DNA from 2 places in the Viridibacillus sp. d25.2 genome. Region 2 is predicted to be linked to the other one. Evidence: riboswitches for the same ligand, from Rfam matches in the RefSeq annotation. Region 2 holds a riboswitch; the other holds the start of a gene.
The links. A riboswitch is a leader RNA that binds a small molecule or an ion and turns the genes downstream of it on or off. The one in region 2 is predicted to bind S-adenosylmethionine.
Positions count from the first base shown of each region.

Region 1: another riboswitch for S-adenosylmethionine. It lies ahead of ACZLO7_RS21435 (acyl-CoA dehydrogenase family protein); the one in region 2 lies ahead of metK (methionine adenosyltransferase).

Region 1 is NZ_CM196652.1:4,388,648-4,396,785, reverse strand. Features, by position in the region: gene ACZLO7_RS21450 (amino acid ABC transporter permease) at 1-217, opposite strand, end outside; gene ACZLO7_RS21445 (amino acid ABC transporter permease) at 230-937, opposite strand; gene ACZLO7_RS21440 (transporter substrate-binding domain-containing protein) at 1,022-1,888, opposite strand; gene ACZLO7_RS21435 (acyl-CoA dehydrogenase family protein) at 1,942-3,099, opposite strand; SAM riboswitch class I at 3,212-3,314, opposite strand; gene ACZLO7_RS21430 (betaine/proline/choline family ABC transporter ATP-binding protein) at 3,568-4,722, shown strand; gene ACZLO7_RS21425 (ABC transporter permease) at 4,783-5,418, shown strand; gene ACZLO7_RS21420 (osmoprotectant ABC transporter substrate-binding protein) at 5,434-6,366, shown strand; gene ACZLO7_RS21415 (ABC transporter permease) at 6,359-7,054, shown strand; gene ACZLO7_RS21410 (hypothetical protein) at 7,103-7,834, opposite strand; gene ACZLO7_RS21405 (AAA family ATPase) at 7,827-8,138, opposite strand, start outside.
Region 2 is NZ_CM196652.1:1,114,299-1,122,436, forward strand. Features, by position in the region: gene ytkD (RNA deprotection pyrophosphohydrolase) at 1-177, shown strand, start outside; gene ACZLO7_RS05570 (alpha/beta hydrolase family protein) at 155-940, shown strand; gene ACZLO7_RS05575 (hypothetical protein) at 945-1,403, shown strand; gene pckA (phosphoenolpyruvate carboxykinase (ATP)) at 2,916-4,502, opposite strand; SAM riboswitch class I at 4,706-4,824, shown strand; gene metK (methionine adenosyltransferase) at 5,088-6,284, shown strand; gene ACZLO7_RS05590 (gamma carbonic anhydrase) at 6,457-6,969, opposite strand; gene ACZLO7_RS05595 (alpha/beta hydrolase) at 7,093-7,890, shown strand; gene ACZLO7_RS05600 (alanine/glycine:cation symporter family protein) at 8,100-8,138, shown strand, end outside.

The DNA of each region.
Region 1 (8,138 bases), 1.2 Mb from region 2:
TTTGAATGATAATAGGTGTTCCTCGCACAAAGGATACATAGATCTGAGCAAGACGTTGTATGAAAGGTATTCGATAAATTCGTGTTAAAGCGAGTGAAAATGCTAGTGGTATAGCAATCAGTAAAGAAACAATAGTCACAAGTAGCGCAACAGGTACGCCAGACAATGCGACGAAAAATGTATCAATCAAAAATTTATAATTTAATCCTTCAGACATGTGCGTACCTCCTTATGTTGTTTCTAATGTTTTTTTACCTTTACTAAAGAATTTTTCAAGTATCGAGAAGACTTTCTCGATGATTAATGACAATACCCAATAGATGATTGCTAAAGCGATAAAAATTTCTAGAGCATGTGCATTTATATTGCTGGCGATAATGAGATTGGCTTTTCCAACGACATCGATTAGCCCAATTGTATACGCAAGTGCACCTTCTTGTAGTAAGGCGATCATTCCGTTACCGAGATTTGGTAGTGCTACAACCAAAGCTTGTGGAAAAATAATACGACGATACGCTTGAAAAGGTGTTAGACCGACACTGACGGCAGCCTCATATTGTCCATTATCAATTGATCCATAAGATGAACGAATTACTTCGGATATAATTGCTGCAAATTGTAGTGTGAAAGTTACAATAACGAATATTGCTGTATCAATATCATGCAGATTAATGCCGAAATTTTCAGCTAGGGCAGGTACACCATAGTAAACGAGAAATAGTAACACAATTGAAGGTGTACAACGCATAATAGTTGTATAACCGTTTGCAAGTTTTTGAGCAATTTTACTATTGCTCAGCTTGGCTATCGCAAGCAATAAACCAAAAAAAGAACCTAGTAAAATGGACAGACCTGCTATCATAAATGTTACCTTTAGAAAAGGGAGTAAAATAGGGAGTGACTCCCAAATATAAGATGAATCAAAATATTTTTCCATATGCTCACCATTTTCGTTTTGTATTGGAAAGGCTGTTGAGTTTAATGACTCAACAGCCTAAGGAAGTTACGTATGCATAAGCAATTAACGTTCCGCTTGCTCAAGTACTTCAAATAAATCGCGATTGTAGAATTTTTTGCTCAGTTCATTTGTTTTTTGTTTTTCTTTAATTTGTTTTATAGCTTTGTCATATGCGTCTGCAAATTTCTGTTCTTTTTTATTGTACAGTGGCCATGTTTTAATAACAGCAAATTCGTTATACACAATATCATCTGCTAATTTGTGATAAGCACCGTCTTTTGCAGAAACTTGTTGATCGAACATACCTTCAATCATTACACCGCCGTCTACTCGGCCTTCATTGACCCATTGAACAATATCAATAGAGAAAGCATCTCCAGCTTTTAGTTTCACTTTGTTACCTGGATTTTTTTGATTGTATTCATCAATGACTGTATATTGAGCATTATTTGCAGCAATTGGTGCTAGAGAGAATCCTGCTGATGCAAAGTCTTTTAGCGATTTAATATTTTCATCCTCTTTACGTAAGACTAACCCCGCACTACTTAAGCCAAGGAACTCTTTAGGATAGATGAATTTTTCTGTACGCTCTTCTGTGAAAAAGGCATTTTTGACCCCGACTTGGTATTTTCCTTGTTCGACACCAATTAATAAGTCGTCACTAGTTGTGCCTACATATTCAAATTTATAATCTGGTAATAATTCATCCACTAGTTTCATTACTTCTACATCGTATCCAGTTGGATTACCTTGGTCGTCAATATATGAGATGGGCTTACTAGCTTGGTCAAAGGCAACTTTCACCGTACGTACTTTTGATGAATCTTCCTTACCTTTGGAATCAGATGCCTCACTTGTTGAGCAACCGGCTAAAATTGCTATTGACGTAATACCGACTGCTGCAAATTTTAATAATTTTTTACTGATCATATCTTAAATCTCCTTTTTAATTTTATTTTTAATTATTAATAGACAATCGAATTCTATTGTTTCTGTTCTGCAATAGCTGTTAATGCCAATTTTGTAATGGTCATATCATCCATTGGAGGATTGTGTAGACCAGCACGTACATTGCGGTAATATCGTTGCAATGGATTAGAGTTTTGTAAACTTTTTGCACCTACTACGCGCATTGCTTTGTCGACGATATCAATAGCTGTATTAGTCACTGTATGTTTGGCAACAGCAATTTCATTTGTCAATGAATCTCTTCGCTGTGGGTCATCATAAGCTTCAGCTGTACCGTATAGGACAAATCTAGATTGCTGTAACTTTAGCTCAATTTCACCTAATAAATGCTGTACATTAGGTAATGAACTTATAGGTGCATTTAAGCTATTTGGTTGATGGTGATTTGCGAAGTGAACTGCATAATCACGGGCTGCTTGTGCTATGCCCAAATAAGTTGCAGGAATATGCAATAACCAGCCATTGATTTTACCACCGCTCGGATGGTTTGGTAATTCGACTAAATCCGAGTCACTTACTTTAACATCTTGTAAGATTAGGTCATGACTAGAAGTGCCACGCATCGACATTACATCCCATGTTTCTTCAATAGATAGTCCAGCGGTATCTTTGTGAATTAAGAAGAACCCAACTTGTTGTTTATCCTCAATCCAAGCAGAAGTTAAAAAATAATCTAAAACAGGGGAAGCCGTAGTGAAAATTTTGCGTCCATTTATAAGCCATCCATTGTCAGATCGTACTGCATTTGTTCCAGGACGTCCGCCACGAGTGGGGCTTCCAGTGCGCGCTTCACTTACAGAACGATTCACAATAGCACCGTTTTGTACTTCATTTGCAAAGAAATTAAGCCTGTCAGCTGTCCATAATTTCTGCTCATACAATTCACCTACAACACCTAGAGTCCAGCCCATTGAAAGTGAAGTGTTTTCATCGTAGCTAGCAAGTGTTTCTTGCAAAAGAACCATATCGTAAACTGAAAATCCTTCGCCACCAAATTCTTTTGGTAAAGTAATTGCGGGGTAACCAATTTCACGAAGTTGGCTAAAGCTCTCTTTTGGAAAAATAGATAATTCATCTACAGTCGCAGCACTTTTTGCGATTTGAACTTTTAGTAACGCTAATTTATCTAACCATTGACGTTGTAGCTCTGTTTTTATAAATATCTCTTTCATAATAAATCACCCTCAAATCCTCTAAGTTTATAATTCTTATAGAATTACTATGTATTGGAGCTGTAAAAAATCTCCCATTTATAAAAGAGGGAGCTTTAATGTTGTATATGCACCCTTATCTGCCAAGATTTCTCTTGCTGGAAGTAGCACCAATCTGTTAGACAGTGGTTGCTGAAGCTTCATCGGACCAGTCCCTTAGCTTCTCGTGATAAGTAATATTTTATTGTTTCAATTATTTTACTTTTTATAAAAGTGAAAGTCAATATGAAAAACAAAGTATTTTTGTAGGGATTAAGAATCGTAGTAAATGAGCCTAAGATTAATTAAAAATGATATAGGACTCTAGTTAAATGTTGTAATGATTATACATTTTAGTGAATATTTTTTAAATTATTCTACTTTTTAGGTTTACCACTTATCAAAAGAGGGTAAATAATCTTTGGTTATTAAATTTGAGGGGGGATACTTATGCTAAAGATAGAGAATTTATCGAAAGTGTATAGGGGTGGAAAGAAAGCCGTTGACGATATGAATATTGAAATTGAACGCGGTGAATTTGTCGCCTTTATCGGTACGAGTGGCAGTGGGAAAACGACTGCCATGCGTATGATTAATAGAATGATAGAACCGACCAAAGGTACCATCTATTTGGAAGGGGAAGATTTATCGAAAAAGAATCCAGTAGCATTACGTAGGAGTATTGGATATGTTATTCAACAAATTGGTCTCATGCCACATATGACCATTAGTGAAAATATTACACTTGTACCTAAATTGTTAAAATGGTCAAAAGAAAAGAAAAATCAAACAGCAGAACGCCTCATAGAACTCGTTAATTTACCCCAAAGCTATCTTGATTTATATCCCGCGCAATTATCTGGTGGTCAACAACAGCGTATCGGGGTGCTCCGAGCATTAGCCGCAGACCAAGACATTATTCTAATGGACGAACCATTCGGCGCACTAGATCCTATTACGCGTGACACGTTACAAGACTTGATGAAAGATTTACAGCAACGTCTTGGTAAAACTGTTATTTTCGTCACGCATGATATGGATGAAGCAATTAAGTTGGCAGATCGAATTTGTATTATGCATAGTGGCCAAGTTATCCAATTTGATACTCCTGACAATATCCTATCTAACCCAGCTAATGAATTTGTGCGTGAATTTATTGGCTCTCATCGTTTAATGCAAGAAAAACCAAGTGCGAAAATTGTTGATGATGTAATGATCAAACCAATTTCTATTACATTAGAGAAAAGTATTAATGATGCTTTTCGTTTAATGGTGACAAAACGCGTTGACACATTGTTTGTCGTTGATGGACAAAATCATCTAAAAGGCTATATCGATGTTGAAGGCTTAACCACAGCACGACATACTACTTCTAGCATTTCTGAAGCAGTAGAAAAAGACGTTTTTTATGTGCGGAATGGTACAAAATTACAAGATTCAGTGCGTCGTATTTTAAAACGAAACTTAAAACATATTCCCGTTGTAGATGAAGAACACCATTTAATCGGTCTTGTTACACGTGCCAATATTGTGGACATGGTATATGACACTATTTGGGGTGATGAAGAAATAGAAGAGGATACAAATGTTATTGATCTAGAATAACAAAGAGAAACTGATACTCAACAAAACTAAACACTAACTAATAAGAAAGGATGTGAGTTGATGATTGATTTTATAACACAAAATGGCGGAGATATTGTGCAAAAAACATGGGAACATTTTTATATATCTGCTATAGCTTTAATTTTAGGTGTTGTCGTTGCAGTTCCTTTGGGTATTTTATTATCAAAACTACAGAGAACCGCTAAAATCGTTTTAGGTATTACTAGTGTTTTACAAACGCTACCTTCATTAGCTATTTTAGCAATTATGATACCGTTTTTGGGAGTTGGGAAAGTACCTGCGATTATTGCTCTATTTATCTACACACTGTTACCTATTTTAAATAATACTTATATTGGTATGAAATCCGTTAATCAAGGACTTAAAGCAGCAGGAATAAGTATGGGAATGACAAAAATACAATCCATCGGGATGGTTGAACTTCCATTGGCAATACCTGTTATTATGTCAGGTATCCGATTATCTGCAGTATATGCCATCTCATGGGCAACTTTAGCATCTTACATAGGAGCAGGTGGCTTAGGAGATTTTATTTTTAATGGGCTTAATCTTTATCAACCTGAATTTATTATTGGTGGTGCTGTGCTAGTAACTATTTTGGCTCTAATTACGGACTTCATATTATTTAAAGTGGAAAAGTGGGCTACACCAAGAGGGTTAAAAATTGAACGTTAGGAGAGGAACATGCTTATGAAATATAAACAAATAATTACCATTGGCTTGATTATGACAGTTATATTTTTATCTGCTTGTTCGCTAACGGGTTCAAGTGATGAAAATGACGTGAAAATTGCTTCAATGACAACGACAGAAAGTAAGATCATGGCTAATATATTGAAATTAATGATTGAACATGAAACGGATGAAAAGGTAGAACTGATTAATAATCTAGGATCAAGTGTCGTTCTGCACCAAGCAATGATTAACGGCGATGCAAATATTTCTTCAACACGTTATACAGGAACAGACCTTACTGGAGCATTAAAAGAAGAACCTGTTAAAGATCCTAAAAAAGCGATGGATACTGTACAAAAAATATTCCAAGAGCGATACAACCAAACATTCTTCGACACGTATGGATTTGCAAATACTTATGCATTCATGGTCACACGTGAAATGGCTGAAAAGCATCATTTGAAAAAAGTGAGTGACCTTAAAAACATCGCTAAAGACTTACAAGCAGGTGTCGATAACTCATGGGTCAATCGAGTAGGAGACGGGTATAAAGACTTTGTGAAAATGTATGGATTTGATTTTAAAGACGTTTATCCAATGCAGATTGGGCTTGTCTATGATGCAGTAGAAGCTGGTAAAATGGACGTAATTCTTGGTTATACAACAGATGGCCGTATTGCAAGTTATGATCTCATTGTATTAAAGGATGATCGACAATTCTTCCCACCTTATGATGCTAGTCCTCTTGCAAAAAATGAATTACTAGGAGCAAAACCAAAAGTAAAAGCGGCAATTGAAAAATTAATCGGTAAAATTTCAACAGAGCAGATGCAAAAGCTCAATTACGAAGCTGACAATAATCTGATTGAACCAGCTATCGTAGCCGAAAAATTTCTAGAAGAGCATAATTATTTTGAAGTTGAAGAAGGAGGGGAAAAGAATGACTGATTTAAATACGTTTCAACAGTTCTTTTACTACTTCTCTGAAAATGGTTCGTATGTATTTGAGCAGTTTATCACACATTTTCTTATCTCTATTTACGGTGTGATTTTAGCAGCTATCGTCGGGATTCCTCTGGGTATACTTATTTCAAAATACGCTAAATTATCAGGGTTTATCATTACGATAGCTAATATTATACAAACTGTACCGGCGCTAGCATTACTAGCGATTCTTATGTTAGGAATGGGACTTGGAAAAACAACGGTCATTATTACTGTGTTCTTGTATTCACTCCTACCGATTATTAAAAACACATATACGGGAATTAATAATATTAATAAGGATCTTACAGATTCCGGTAAAGGTATGGGCATGACGCGCATTCAAGTGTTGTATATGATTGAGTTACCACTATCACTATCCGTTATTATAGCGGGTATTCGTATTGCACTTGTTGTTGCAATTGGTATTACAGCAATTGGAGCTTTCGTCGGAGCCGGAGGACTGGGTGATATTATCATCCGCGGTACAAATGCTACCGATGGTACAGCGATTATTCTAGCAGGTGCTATTCCTACAGCACTTATGGCTATCATTACGGATGTGATACTTGGTTTTGTTGAGCGTAGATTGGACCCTGTAAAACGTCATAAAAATTTGACGACACCGACAGTGCAAAGCTTGAATGAATAAAGTAAAAAGCCTTGAAATCGAAATGACTTGGTTTCAAGGCTTCTATTATTATTCGTTAATCATCTTCAAATAATCGAACATTAGAGAAACATTTGTATATCTCTCCAAAGAGGCAAGGTCAGCAGAAATGTTCTTCCAACTTTCCGTATACTTTTCATCTAATGTAATATCAGTAGAAGAAGTGGGTAAGAAATTAGAAAGAAACTCTTCTATAGGTTTTTGCTCATTATCTAAAAAGTCCTCAACCTCACGTACTTTATAACGTGTTTCTGGATTAGCTTCGTTAAATAGAACATGTTCAAGTGCTCTTGAAAAATAATAAATTTGATAATGTACTTTGCCAGATATAATGGTATTAAGCGTTCGCATAGTATGGATGTTTTTGCTTTTTAATTTGTTTCTTTCAATAATTTTAATTTGTTGATTACTACTAGGAACACTTATATTTAAGGAATTATAAAGTGTTAGTCTAATCTGCTTTTCATTAATAATAACCGCAGATTCGTCGATGAAGCAGCCATCTGTATCGGCAATTTGAATTATGGCCAATAAATCAGAAGTACCTAATTTCATTTTGTTAATATAATTTTTTACTCGGCCACCAATTAAGTTTTTTATATTAGTATTTTTCTGATTTAAATCGCCTAAAATATCCCCTTTAATAATATCGAATCTGATTTCATTATTAGTAAATAATGTTCGTATTCGATCGTATAATAATGCTTCTTCACAGGCACCTTCTACAAGCAACAGAACAACTTTTTTTGCTTGTTTACTCATTTATAATACCCGCTTTTCTAAATGCTCTTTTCATGTCATAGGCATTCGTTTCTTTATAAATTGCTTCATCTTGACCGCCTAACTGAATCGCTCGCAAATAGACATCTCGTGGATTATTAAGCTTTTTAACACCCTTCAACTGCATATAACGATTCTCTTCATTCGCAGTAGTGAACCATAAATCATGAATAGGCAGTACCTCTAAAATGCGTAAGTTATGAGAAGTGAAAATCAATTGGCCAGCTCCATTGTCATGGATAATTTCGAGTAGTTCACCTAATAAGTACTCAAATACGCCAGCGTC
Region 2 (8,138 bases):
GTGGCAAATGTATTGAAAATCGATGACATTCAGCAACAATTTGAAACGAATGGAGCTGTATTGCTATCGGATGAAGAGTTACATAATAGTGATCGACTAAGCTTCTACATGAAAGATGCAGGGATGAAAAAAATGCTGGAGAAGGTGAGTGAACGTGAAGATAAATGGCTTCGTTGAAAGTCGTCGTGATTATCCGTCCCCAAATCCAAAAGTTCGTCTATCTGAAATTACATATTGGTCAGAAGGTTTACGAGTGAAAGGATTACTTGCAGAGCCAGCCGTTAAGGGTATTTATGAAGGACTACTTTATCTGCGTGGTGGCATGCAGGGAATTGGTATGGTGCGACCTGCTCGTATTGCGCAATTCGCATCACAAGGATTAGTTGTTTTTGCGCCGTATTACCGTGGCAATCGTGGGGGAGAAGGCCGAGATGAATTTGGTGGAAATGACCGTTATGATGCAGTAAATGGTGTTGATGTATTAAAACAATTTTGTCGTACACAGCGCATTCATATTTTCGCATTTTCTAGAGGCGGTTTAATGGCTCTTTGGACTGGGGTTTTGCGAGATGATATTACCTCGATTGTGACTTGGGCAGGCGTTTCTAATCCTAAATTTACGTATGAAGAACGAGTAGATATGCGCAAAATGATGAAAAGGGTAATAGGTGGATCACCTACTAAGGTACCTGAGGCTTATGATGAACGTTCACCAATTGCGGAGATAAAGAAATTAAATGCACCAGTATTAATTATTCACGGTAAAAAAGATGAAAACGTTGGAATGCATCATGCTTTATTACTTGAAGAAAGCTTAAAGGTATTTAATAAGCATGTAGAAACATGGTATTTTAATGACTATACGCATTTTTTCCCTAGTGCAGTCAATCACAAGATAGTTAAGAGCGCATGTAATTGGATGAAACTCCAAAAGGGGTGAACTTATGCTAGGTTATGTAAAAATAACAGTCGACCCGGAAAAAGTGAAATTTGGCGCAAGTTTTGAGGAAAAATTTGCGTTTTGGTCAACTCTTTGCGATGAATTCACAAAAGAGTGTGTAGATGTGGAGATTCAATGTTGGCAAGAAGAACATGACGTTATTGAAGAATTAGAAAAAATATCCGATATCTCTAAAGATGAAGGTCTTATAAAAATTCAAAGAATTCCTCTAACAGATGAGAATCGTGCATTTTTCAAAAATCATGCGGCTAGTAAAGAAGGTAAATTGAAATGGTTCTCTATGCGCTATTATGATGAAGATGGAAATGGCAGAATAGAGGTTAGGGATTACGGCCTTGAGTTGCGGTTTAATAAAGTCACTGGAGCACATTCTGAAGAAATGATACAACAGTTTTCCGATCCTTATACAGAAGCGGTATTTTATGATGATGACGTTGAATAATATGGAAAAAAAGCCCCTCAGAGAGTGGTCTTCAGACTGTAGATAAACTTGGAGAAATTTGGGTTTATCTACAGTCTTTTTATTTTAAATATATAAATTGATAAGACCGTTGATTTCCGCTACGGTGGACGCTTTCCGCGGGCGGGCGCCAAGCCGCTTCGTCGCTACGCTCCTGCAGGATCTTGAACTGTCCCGCTTTTCCCGCAGGAGTCGCCACCTTCGCTCCAATCAACTACGCATGTAATATAAACAAATCTTCTGAATGATAGGAAATAATAACAATAGAAAAATTCTGAAAGAGGTCAATTTGAAATGATTGCTTTGGATTAACTAGTACCTCAAGAACATCTTGTGAGTGAGAAAAATTGAGGATGTGGTGGACAACCTTAAAAGATAATATTCGAAGAGTATTTTATCTTTATTCTATGTCTAACTTGATTGTTGATTTCATTCAAATTATAAGCGTATTCGAAATATAAATCGAATACATTTCTTGTTTTGAGTAGCGAATAATTAATAATGGCCCCCAAAATTACACAAAAGCATTAATTAGCCCTAACACCATATTCAAAATAATAAAAATTATAATAATAGTAATGATACGATGCACTGTAAGAACATTTACTTCTTTATCTTTGTATCGCAAATAAAATATCCATAAAACAATTAATCCTATTAAATAAATTAAATTAAATGATAAATAAACAAATTTGAAAATAGTCAACTTTTCAAAAACACCTTCCCTTTTCTTAGCTAAAACGGCTTCATTATTTCATTATAGCTATTACTCTACAAATATTTACGGAGGCATTGTTATGGTATCATTTTTCTTAATGGAATCGTTGCGTTTTCGTTTATTGAGTGTAAGCAACTTTCCACCGCAAACTAATGCACAAACTTGTTCGTGACTAATTCCTCTAAATTGAGATTTACCACCACGTTACTTTTGTTGACAAACTCGAAGAAATTTGGGTTTTTCTATAGTCTTTTTTATTTTAAATATATAAGACCGTTGATTTCCGCTACGGTGGGCGCTTTCCGCGGGCGAGCGCCAAGCCGCTTCGTCGCTACGCTCCTGCAGGGTCTTGGACTGTCCCGCTTGTCCCGCAGGAGTCGCCACCTTCGCTCCAATCAACTACGCATGTAATATAAACAAATCTTCTGAATGATAGGAAATAATAACAATAGAAAAATTCTGAAAGAGATCAAATTGAAATTATTGCTTTGGATCAATTAGTACCTAAAGAACATCTTGTGAGAAAAATTGAGGATGTGGTGGACAACCTAAAAGGCCTTATGCTACTTTAAAGAAATTCGCAAATTGTACTTGGCAAAGTTCATAAACGAAATACAAGTTAACACTTAAAGCGCATTTTATCTCTATAAGAGGATCAAATAACCAAAATATATAAAAATAACAAAAGACATTCAGGTTGTGAGCATTCTGAATGCCTTTTGTCGACTACTGCAGACCACCCAGAGAGTGGTCTTTCCTAATTTAATTCAGTTGTATTAAGCGATAGGACCGCCGTTTTTCATGATATCTTCTGATACAACACCGAATTTTTTGAAGTTTTCTCGGAACATGTCAGCAAGAGCAGAAGCTTTTTGATCATAAGCTTTTTTATCTTCCCAAGCGTTACGTGGATTTAATACTTCAGTTGGAACACCTTCAATAGCTACAGGTATTTCTAGGCCAAAGATAGCGTCTTTTTCAGTGAAGACGTTATTTAATTTGCCATCGATTGCGGCACGAACCATTGAACGAGTATAAGAAAGTTTCATACGGTTACCAACGCCATATTCTCCACCAGTCCAACCAGTGTTTACTAAGAATACATTTACTTGGTGTTCATCGATTTTGTTACCTAACATTTCAGCATAAACTGTTGCTGGAAGTGGTAGGAATGGAGAACCGAAGCATGTTGAGAATACTGGTTCAGGTGAAGTAACACCGCGTTCAGTACCTGCCAATTTAGATGTGAAACCACTTAAGAAGTGATACATTGCTTGCTCTTTTGTTAATTTACTGATTGGAGGCAATACGCCAAATGCATCTGCAGTTAAGAAGATGATTGTTTTTGTATGACCTGCAACAGATGGATCAACAATGTTTTCGATATTTTGAATTGGGTAAGCAACACGAGTATTTTCTGTTAGTGAACCATCGTCGTAGTCAGGAATACGTGTTTCTTCATCAACTACTACGTTTTCTAACACAGTACCAAAACTGATAGCATTGTAAATCTCAGGTTCTTTCTCTTTAGAAAGGTTGATAGTTTTTGCATAGCATCCACCTTCGATATTGAATACACCGTTGTCAGACCAACCATGCTCATCATCACCGATTAATTTACGATCTGCATCTGCAGATAAAGTCGTTTTACCTGTTCCAGATAAACCGAAGAATAGTGCTACATCGCCTGCTTCACCAACGTTTGCTGAACAGTGCATTGAAAGAATACCTTGTTGTGGTAATAAGTAGTTCATTATACTGAAAATCGATTTTTTCATCTCACCAGCGTATTCAGTTCCACCAATTAGGATGATGCGTTTTTCAAGAGAAACGATAATGAAAGTTTCAGAATCAGTTCCATCTACTGCTGGGTCCGCTTTGAAAGTTGGAGCAGAAACGATTGTGAAGTCAGCTTCATGTGTTTCTAGCTCTGCTTCAGTAGGACGAATGAATAATTGATGTGCAAATAGGTTATGCCAAGCGTATTCATTTACTACTCGAATAGCTAAACGAGATGATGTATCTGCACCTGCAAAACCGTTAAATACAAATAATTCTTCTTTTTCTTTCAAGTAGTTAACTACTTTAGTGTACAATGAATCGAAGATGTCTGATGAGATTGGTCTATTTACTTTACCCCAATCAATTTTGTCTTTCGAACTTTCTTCTTCGACCATATATTTATCTTTAGGAGAACGACCTGTATATTTTCCTGTGACTGCTCTTACAGCACCATCAACAGTTAGGATAGCTTCACCGCGTGAAGTAGCTTTTTCTGTTAATTGTGGTACTGAAAGTTGTTCCAGAATATTTTCACCTTTCAATAATTCCTTCAGTTCATTCGTAATTTCTACTGAATTCATCGTTTTACGTACCATCCTTTTTATATTATTTCTCTTGTTAGAGGGGATTTATATTTCATTTTCGAAATTAGTATAACACATTTAGTTAAATAATCTATACTAATTGCAATATAATTTTTATGAAAATTGTACTTTTTTTTAAGAAATAAAAAAGGTGTTGACAACTAAGCTATAATGTTCTAATATGTGGTATTGAACGGATACTCTTATCCCGAGCTGGTGGAGGGTCAGGCCCTATGAAACCCGGCAACCTGCATTGTGTTTTTATGTGATGCGCTGGTGCTTAATCTGATGCAAGGATTTGATCCTTGAACGATAAGAGTGAAAGGTGCTTATGAATTATTCCCTTCCACTCATTAGTAATAATGGGTGGAAGGGTTTTTTTATTTAAAATAGACCAATTCCTAAATTTTTGATAAGTATATGTAATTTATGCGGTTCTATTTATATATAGTGGCACTTTCTAGAATCCTCGTGTTAAAAGCAGCAACGGCTTGGCGTTCAATCCTACTGGAAAGAACTAACATGGGTAATGAGTACCGTATCATTTCCGAGGCAATCTCGCAGATAATAGGAGGAAACCAAATGACAAACCGTCGACTGTTTACATCAGAGAGTGTAACAGAAGGACATCCAGATAAAATTTGTGATCAAATTTCGGATGCCATTTTAGATGAAATCGTTTCAAAAGACCCGAATGCACGTGTTGCGTGTGAAACTACAGTAACAACTGGTCTTGTATTAGTAGCAGGAGAGATTACAACATCAACTTATGTTGATATTCCTAAAATCGTTCGTGAAACGGTAATGGAAATCGGCTATACGCGTGGTAAATATGGCTTTGATGGTGAAAACGTTGCTGTTTTAACAGCAATCGGTGAGCAGTCAGCTGATATCGCATTGGGAGTTGACCAAGCTCTTGAAGCACGTGAAGGTTCAATGACTGATGAAGACATTGAAGCAATTGGTGCAGGTGACCAAGGTTTAATGTTTGGATTCGCTTGTAATGAAACACCTGAGTTAATGCCTTTACCTATTAGCTTGGCACATAAATTAGCTCGTCGATTATCAGAAGTTCGTAAAACACAAGAGTTGGCTTATTTACGTCCGGATGGTAAAACTCAAGTGACAATTGAATATGATGAAAATAATCATCCTGTTCGCGTTGACACAATCGTTATTTCAACTCAACATGATCCAGAAGTGACATTAGAGCAAATTAAAGAAGATTTACAAACGCACGTAATTGCTCCGGTTGTTCCTACTGAATTACTTGATGAGAACACAAAATACTTTATCAACCCAACTGGTCGCTTTGTAATTGGTGGACCAAAAGGTGATGCAGGGTTAACAGGACGCAAAATTATCGTAGATACTTACGGTGGATACGCTCGTCATGGTGGCGGTGCATTCTCTGGTAAGGATGCAACTAAGGTTGACCGTTCTGCAGCTTATGCAGCACGTTATGTTGCAAAAAATATTGTAGCAGCTGAACTTGCTGAGCGTTGTGAAGTACAACTTGCTTATGCGATTGGTGTTGCACAACCAGTTTCAATTGCAATCGATACTTTCGGTACTGGTAAAGTGAAAGAAGTAGATTTAGTTGAGTGGGTTCGTGAATTATTTGATTTACGCCCAGCAGGCATTATTAAAATGCTTGATTTACGACGTCCTATCTACAAACAAACAGCTGCTTATGGTCATTTCGGCCGTACAGATTTGAATGTTCCGTGGGAAGCTACAGATAAAGCTGCCGTTTTAAAAGATAAAGCCGGACTGTAATTCATTCTGGAAAATCCCAATAATACTAAATATCCCGAGTTACATATTGATTATTTTAGTAATCAAATGTAGCTTGGGATATTTTTTGTTTTTATATAGAAGAAACTCACAATAAGAAATTAAAAAACCTGAGAAATCGTATGAAAAAAGATACTCAGGCTTCTAGATTTAGCTATTTTTGTAGTGATTTATAATATTGTCCTTTTTCATAATACTCATTCACAATGCGATCCATATCTTTTTTATCTTCTTCAGTTAACTCGCGAATAACCTTTGCAGGGCGTCCAAATGCTAATGTGTTTGGAGGAATTTTCTTACCTTGTGAAACGAGACTGCCAGCACCAATAAATGCACCTTCACCAATTTCAGCACCATCTAGGATAATTGAAGCCATCCCAACAAGAGCGCCTTTTTTTACAGTACAGCTATGTAATGTTACTTGATGCCCAATTGTCACATCGTCTTCTAAGATAAGTGGATATGCAGGACTTTGATGTAAACAACATAAATCTTGGACATTTACTTTGCGCCCTATAATCGTAGGAGAAACATCTCCACGGATAACCGTATTATAAAAAATAGAAGAATCAGGTCCTATAGTAACATCGCCAGTGATAATAACGTTATCGCCGACAAAAACGGATGGGTCAATAGATGGTTTTTTGTCTCTGAATGGATAAATCATCGAAAAACGCCTCATTTCAAGTTATTATGTATTATTATCGTAACAAAAGGAAGCAATGAATGGAACAGTAATAGCCAGAATACGTTAAAATATATACATAGGAATTTATGAGGTGAGATAGTAATGTGGAAATGGGAAACTGACGGCCAAGCAAGAGCTGTCGCTGTAATTATACACAGTGCATACGAACATCATCGTCGATATGCATGGCTAATTGAAAACTTAAGAACATCTGGTATCCATGTTATTTCAGGAGATTTACCTGGACATGGCGAGGATAGTAGACATAAAAGTATGCATAGTGAAGAGTTTAAAAGTTACGAAACATTTGTTAAACAACTAATGCAAGCGGCTTTAACGTATAACTTACCTGTATTTGTAGTAGGACATGGTTTAGGCGCTATTTTAGGAATCCATGTTGTTGAAAAATTCAAGTATGAATGTACAGGGATTATATTAACATCACCATGGATGCATTTAAAACACCAACCATCAAAATTATCAAATGCATTAACAGGTTTAAGTAAACTAACTGGCAATCTAAAAATCAATCATGAAATTAATATAAAGCACTTAACAAGAAGTTATGAATTTTATAAAGAGGAAAAAGACGATATTTATTATAATGATGTTATTACTGTCAATTGGTATCGCGAACTTCATGGTTTCATGAAGGGAATATCACAACAAACAGTATTCCCGAATATTCCTATTTTATTAATGAATGGTGGCAACGATAAAATAGCGGATGTGACATATAGCAAAAAATGGCTTTCGCAACAAAGTCTATCAGAATATCAATATAAAGAATGGAAAGCCTGTTATCATGATTTATACCAAGAACCTGAACGTGAGGATATTTATGCATATATGGAAAGTTTTATCTTTAATGCATTAAAATCAGTTGGTTACATCATATAAAGTTTGACGGAATTTTACGGAATTCCGTCTTTTTTTTATTGTAACCGATTTCAATTGTCTTATAACACATTAGGGATATTTCAAATTTGATGGTTTTGATATATAATACATAACAATTGCTATTTCGATAGAATAAATTTTTCCTTTATTAGAAACTGGCAATATATTTATTCGAAGAATAATTTATTATGATCAATGGGGGACAATAAATGGAAGCCATTATTACCCGTGTTTATGGAATTTTGTGG